2 regions of the Zoogloea sp. JDB1 genome follow, and region 1 is predicted to be linked to the other one. Evidence: riboswitches for the same ligand, from Rfam matches in the RefSeq annotation. Region 1 holds a riboswitch; the other holds the start of a gene.
What was found. A riboswitch is a leader RNA that binds a small molecule or an ion and turns the genes downstream of it on or off. The one in region 1 is predicted to bind cyclic di-GMP.

Region 1 (3,330 bases):
GCAGCGATGCAGCACGGTGACGGGCGCGGCCCGAGCCAGCTGCACATCGCCGCTCAGCCGACCCTCGCCAGCCTGCTCTTCGCGCCGCTGGCCCGGCTGCTGGGGGCGCGCTATCCCCACACCCGCCTGCGCTTCGTGGAAGGGCTGGCCGACCAGTTGCTCGACAAGCTGGCTGGCGGGGACGTGGACCTGGCTTTGATCTATCTGCCGGAACAGGGTGTTGTGCAGGCCGACGTATTACTCAGCGAAGGGCTGCGCCTGGTCTTGCCAGCCGACCACCCGCTGGCTGGCGAGGCCTTGCTGGTGCCCACGCTGCGCGATATTCCGTTGATCCTGCCGAGCACCCACCATGGCCTGCGCCGGCTGGTGGAGTCACTGGCGGAACGCCATGGCTTTGCGCTGAGGATCGCAGTGGAGCTGGACGGCTCCATCGCCCTCATCAAGCGGATGGTGCTGGAAGGCTGCGGCGCCACCCTGCTGCCGGAGGCGGCTGTTCGCGACGAGATCGCCGCCGGCCTGCTGAAAAGCTGCCGGCTCATCGACCCGGAGGTCAGCCGGCAGGTCGGCCTGGTGCTGGCGCGCAACCGGGTCGTGCCGGACGGCCTGTGGGACATCGTCCGGCTGATCAAGGACGAGGTGGTCCGCCTCGTCGAATCCGGCGAGTGGCCGGATGCCAGGCTTGAACGCGGCTAGTCCCTGTTCTTTCTCTTGCGTGTGGCAAATGTTGGGGGCAGTGAACTATGGGGGTGAATTCACTCGCCCCTACAAAAAAGGGATAGTAAGGAGTTCCTCAGGCGGCGCTTGAGTGGGACGCTTCGGCCGTGCTGGCGTGATGGTGGTCGTGGTGGGCAACCAGCACACGATGCACCGCCCAAGCGCCGATGCCGCACAGGGCCATCACTATCGCCAGCGGCCGCCCGCTGCCGTCGTGGAGCAGCCCGACCAGTGCGCCAGCAAGGGTCGCGAAGAAGAACTGCAGCGCGCTGGCCAGGGCCGCCGCGGTGCCGGCCTGTTGCCCGTGGGTGGCCAGCGCCGAGGCGGTGGCGTTGGGGATGATGAAGCCGAGGCTGCTCACGAAGCAGAAGAAGGCGCCGACGAACCATGGCAGCGAGATCTGCCCGGTGAAGGCCAGCCCGGCGAGCAGCAGTCCGGTCAGCAGCGGCACCCACAGCGCGCGGCGCAGCAGCAGGGTTGCCGGGTAGCGCTTCAACAGATGGGCGTTGAGCTGGCTGGCGGCGATCAGGCCGAAGGCATTGGAGCCGAAGAACCAGCCATAGTCCTGCGGTGCGACGCCATACAGGTCGATGAGGACGAAGGGCGAGCCGGCGACGTAGGCGAACATGCCCGACATGGCCAGGCCGCCACCCAGCGCGTAACCGAGGAAGGCCCGGTTGGCGAGCAGGCGGCCGTAGTTGCTGAGCACCGTGCCAAGCTGCAGCGGTGGCTCGTGGCGGGTGTCGTGGCTTTCTGCCAGCCCCGCGCGGATGGCCAGCAGGCATGCCGCCCCGAACGCCGCCAGCACGACGAAGATGCTGCGCCAGTCGGCAAGTCCGAGCAGTGCGCCGCCGATCAGCGGGGCGAGGATGGGTGCCAGGCCCATCACAAGCATCAGCAGCGAGAAGGCCCGCGCGGAATCCCGCGCCGAGCAGCGATCGCGGACGATGGCGCTGGGGATGATGATGCCGGCGCAGCCGCCGAGGCCCTGCACGAAGCGCCAGCCAATCAAGGCCGGGATGCTCGTTGCGCAGGCGGCGCCGATTGCCGCCACGGTGTAGATGATGAGCCCGACGTAGAGCGGCTTCTTGCGGCCAAAGCGGTCGCTGAGGGGGCCGTAGAACAGCTGGCCGAGGGTCAGTCCGATGAAGAAGGCGGCCAGGGTCAGCTCGACGCTGCCCGGCTGCCCGCCCAGGCTGCGCTCGATCTGCGGGAAGCTGGGCAGGTACATGTCGATGGACAGCGGGCCGATGGCGGTCAGCACGCCGAGCAGGACCAACCAGGGCGGCAGACCGAGCCGGGAGTCAGAGGAATTGGATATTGTTGTCATGATGGGGGCCGCGGGTTGGGGATTGCAGTATGGGCGAGCAGCAGACTCCGTTCATGGCGCTGAGCGCATAGCCGCTATGCGGTGTGACCGATGATGGTCTTGGGAGGGTGGAGATCCTGAATGTCGTAATGCCGAATCACGATCCCGTGGCTTTCGGATTTGGCTCGGGAAGACTAAGATGCAGATCGTCCAGTCAGAATGACGGGATGAAGGGCAAACTCATCAAAAGATGAGGACGCAAAACTTCCGGCCTAAAGCGCGTCGGCGTGCCATGGCAGCGGGGTTGCCGGCACATCGAGCAGCCGTGTTCCAACGATCTGTTCGATGCTGTCGTCAGCGAGGCCCTGAAATAACCCAGGAGTCAGGGCCATGAAGATCGTTCTCCCGCACAGTCAAATCCAGGTATGTCGGCTTCCCATCGCCGCGGCGGTTGTCGCTTCGGCGCTTGTCAGCGGGTGTGGAGGCGGAGGTGGCTCGGAGGCGTCGGCGCCGCAAACGGCGGCTCCCCTGGCGTCCGCCAGTACGAGTCTCCAGATGGATCTGGCCGCGCTGCCGGCTGATATAGCGACAAAAACTGTTGAACCTGCGTTCTACCTTGCCCCCACGCCGATCGACGAGCCGAATGAGGCCGATCTGGCTGGCGATGGCGCTTCGACGCAGGTGTATCCCCATTACCAGTCTGTCCCGAGCGAACTTCGGGCCCTGTCCTCGCGAAATCTCACCCCGCAGGCAATAGCTGCATTTCGTCGCGTTCAGGCCAGTGGAATCCAGTACGTACAGGATGCGGCGGGCGTCGCTCCAATGGCCACCAGCAGCAGTGTCGTCACCTACTCGCCGGCGCAGATCCGTGCCGCGTACGGCATGCCGGCCTTGCCAACCGCCGGCAGCACGCTCACGGCGACACAAACTGCACAAATGGGGGCGGGACAGACGATCTACATCGTTGCGGCGTATCACGACCCGAACGTTGCTGCGGAACTCGCTGCTTTCAATGCCAAGTTCGCCCTCCCGGCCTGCACTAGCAAGGCGATTGCAACCAGTGCCAGTCTTCCACTCGCCACGGCCAGTTCCAGTGCTTGTGAGTTCTCCGTGGTCTATGCCAATACCAGTGGTGGCATGAATGGCACGCCGCCGGGCTATAACTCGAGCTGGGCGACCGAAATCGCCCTCGATGTGCAATGGGCCCACGCTACCGCCCCCATGGCGCGCATCGTTCTGATCGAAGCTCCGGATGCCACGACGAACAGCCTGCTTGCGGCGATCAAGCTCGCCAATGCGATGGGGCC
Region 2 (3,330 bases), 2.8 Mb from region 1:
GGACCGTTCCATTTGGGCGGTGGCGGAATCCGGGCCACTTTTTCATAGGTGAACTGCCTGGCCGCGCTGAAGGCGGGTTCCAGATGACCGCCGTACTGTTCCAGGTAATCGAAGAAGGCCTGGGTGAAGAAGGAGCCGTGGAGCTTCTTGCCCGGTGTGACCGGGCTGTCGAAGCTGCCGCCCGCCGACGGGCCCCAGGACTCCTGGCCATCGCTGGTGGCGGTGATGATGGTGTAACGGTTGATGTCATACGCCTGGCCTGTCGAGGCCGGCTTGCGTTCCGGGGTCTTCGGCGACGGAGAGGCGCCGTCGTTGGCCAGGAAAATGCCTTTCGAGCTGTAGGCTTCGCCGCTCCAAGCGGCTATGGAAATGCCGGCGCGTTCGGGAAAACCGTTGTTGGTCTTCAGGATGTAGGCCCGGGATTCGTTCGGGATGTCCTTCAGGATATCGCCGCTGTAGCAGGTATCGATAATGACGCGGGTTTGCCGCGTCGGCAGCTGGGCCAGTTCCTGCACTTTCGTGTCTGGCACCGAGGTGTCGTGCACCTTGAGCCTGTAAGCCGTCTCGTTGTTGCCGGAAAAGTTAGGGTCTCCGCTGTCGTAGGCAACGATGGACATCTTGCGGGCGTCTTTTATCCGCCCCGATGGGATCGGTTGGTCGCCGTGGCTGGAAACGTAGATCAGCAGGCTGTCGTTAGGCGAGAGTTGTTGCTTGAGGCGCTCGATGGCGGTTTCGATATTGGCCTTGGTCGCCTGCGGGCCGAAGAGTGCGGTGGTCTGGTAGCCCGCTCTTTCGGCTTCGGTCTTTACGCGTCGTGCATCGTCTTCGCCCAGGATTTCCCGCAACTGTTTGTCGCGAAAGGTGTTGATGCCGACGATGAAGGCACGTTTGACGCCCTTGGCGCTGGCATTGCGGTTGTTCTTGGCGAACTGGGCCAGCGCACGGCGCGCATCGGCTTCCCAGCGCTTCTCCTGGATGTTTTCCGGATAGAACGGCGAGGTGGACTTCAGCCCGACGATCGACTGCACGATCACGAAGGCGCGATCCACTTCGTCTTCGTCCCGATAGTTGCCGGTCAGGCGAATGCGCCCGACGTTGTCCCGAACAACCTGGGCGTTTGGCAAGCCGTTCTTCTTAAATTCGCCACGAATCCGTTCGACGAAGCTTTCGGGAACGCTATAGCCCTGGTAGGCGTTTTCAAATCCGGCAAGCTGGTTGGCCGCACAGGCACTCAGCAGCAGCGGGGCCAGCAAAATCAGGATGCGATGGAATGACTTGAAGGGCATGTTGAGCGTCGGGCGGGTTGGATGCAGGCGTGGGCAGCCGGCGTGGCTGCCCGCGGCGCCTCGGCGTGGCCTTACTTGACGGTCACGGTTTCCTTGAGGGTGGAGGCGGGTTTGCCGCCCGCGCTCACGCTGAATTCGAAGCGGTACTGGGTTCCCGCCTTGGCATCCGAAGGAATCGGCAGGTGGGCCGTGTCTTTGTGCTCGCCGGGTTCGACGGTGCGTTCTTCCGATCCCTTGCCGGTAAAGGTCAGCGGTGTTTCCTGGCCATCAACGATGGCGAACAGTTTGCGCTCCAGGGTGACGGGGGTTTCCGCGCCGTTGGGTGTCAGCACGATGAAGGTGCTGGCGATATCCAGGGTCGTGCCGGCCTGCACGCTGGTGGGCATTTCCAGCTTGGTGGCCTGTGCCTTGATGCCTTCGCTGGACTTGTACTTGGTGTCCTTCTTGACCTGGGCGTAGGACTTGGTCCGTTCAATCTTGGATTCGGGGATCCAGCTGGGATTCTTCTTGTAGCACGTGTCGATGGCCGTGAAGTATGCCGTCGCAAAACCGGCGGCTCCTCCGACGACTGCACCGATGGCGGCGTTCTTGAGAGCATCCTTCTTGTTCTTGGAAAAGAGGGCCGTTCCCAGACCAGCGGCTGCACCGAGACCTGCGCCCTTGGCGGTCAGTGCGATCTGCTCTTGTTTTACACAGGCATCCAGGTCGTTGTTGGCCGATTCCTGGGCATGCGCTACTGACGACAAAAGCATCAGCGTTGCGATCGTGGGAACAGCAATCTTCCGGGTGAGGTTCGCGTTAAGAGTTTGCATGACGTTTGTTTTCCAATTGTTCTGAACGACTGTCGTTGGTTGATGAGAATGCGTTGTTCCAATTAATGGACGAAAAGAAAACGCGATGCGGTGCGTTAAAAGGTAGGGCACACGTGCGTGATCGATTCATTTCGGTCAGCGGAATTCAGGCTGGTCGAAATGATAGAAATGAAAGTATTAAGAGGTGTGCCGTTGTCTTTCTTTTCCATATTGATCTACGAAACCGTAATGTTTCTCAAAGGAAAAGCGCAACCAACTATGACGATCTGAGAGAACTGGGGGGCAACCCGGCTGCCCTGAGGAAAATCAGGGCCCGTGGCTTTGCGTCCTACAGTTGCCTGCAGTTTGCCTTTGAACAAAAAAAGCATATCACATAAAACGTGAAATACGTATGAATGTATTGATTCTGCGAGTTGATTCCCCATTTTTTATATTGCGAATCTTTTTGGGATTTGGTAGAAAAATTTGTATATGAAAAAATACTTCTAGATTTGTTGAGTAATTCATTTTTTTGTTGTGGTGACGGTTCAGGTCAAGGGCTTGTGCCGAGAATTTCTCGGTGGTTGGCTTGTTGTAAGCCCCAGGTTATCCCCTCTTGCCCGAGCTTCAGACTGAATCGGGCTTTCACCGATGCGGCAGCGACGCCACGATCCGGCTCTGCGGCTGCGTTGGTAGGCGGGTGAGGACATCCTTCAGATAGGCAAAGGGCTCATGCCCATGCAGACGCGCCGACTGGATCAGGCTCACGCGCTCCGACGGCGAGGGCTGCGTGGACGAATGCCTTGGGTCCAGTTCGGGCGACTGGTCGAGCGCTACCTCCCGCAGGCACGGGGGCTCCATCCGTACCCGCATCAACGCTTTGCATCATGACTCAAGGCAGGAGCCGTATGCGGTAGTGCCGCATGTACGGATCTGTGCGGGGGACGTGGAGTAATCTCCGTCACTACCGCGACCTCCAAGGTGGCAAATAGTTGTGGAGAATCCTCTGCGGGCAACCAGCCTTCATCACAAACGAAAACCATTTCAGTGCTGCACAGACAGTACCCGCTTGAGCACTGCTTGCATGCGTCGCAGCACCGCTTCCGGGCAAGGGACGCGGGTCTTGGCGTTTTCCCCAGCCAGGTAGGTTTGCAGGGTTCTCTTGGCGAGCGGACGGGCCTGCCGGGCGTTGAAACGGTGGAGCACTTCGATGATCGTCAGCCCGCTCGCCTTAACGAGGCCAACCAGTTCCC

Region 2: it holds a riboswitch for cyclic di-GMP, as region 1 does, so the genes downstream of both, AC1PPK_RS19135 (hypothetical protein) here and AC1PPK_RS06180 (S53 family peptidase) in region 1, are expected to answer to the same signal.

Annotation. Positions count from the first base shown of each region.
Region 1 is NZ_CM161496.1:1,404,827-1,408,156, forward strand. Features, by position in the region: gene AC1PPK_RS06170 (LysR family transcriptional regulator) at 1-693, shown strand, start outside; gene AC1PPK_RS06175 (Bcr/CflA family multidrug efflux MFS transporter) at 791-2,044, opposite strand; cyclic di-GMP riboswitch class I at 2,247-2,335, shown strand; gene AC1PPK_RS06180 (S53 family peptidase) at 2,414-3,330, shown strand, end outside.
Region 2 is NZ_CM161496.1:4,246,839-4,250,168, reverse strand. Features, by position in the region: gene AC1PPK_RS19140 (caspase family protein) at 1-1,286, opposite strand, end outside; gene AC1PPK_RS19135 (hypothetical protein) at 1,358-2,038, opposite strand; cyclic di-GMP riboswitch class I at 2,377-2,458, opposite strand; partial or broken gene AC1PPK_RS19130 (transposase domain-containing protein) at 2,723-2,845, opposite strand; gene AC1PPK_RS19125 (hypothetical protein) at 3,122-3,330, opposite strand, start outside.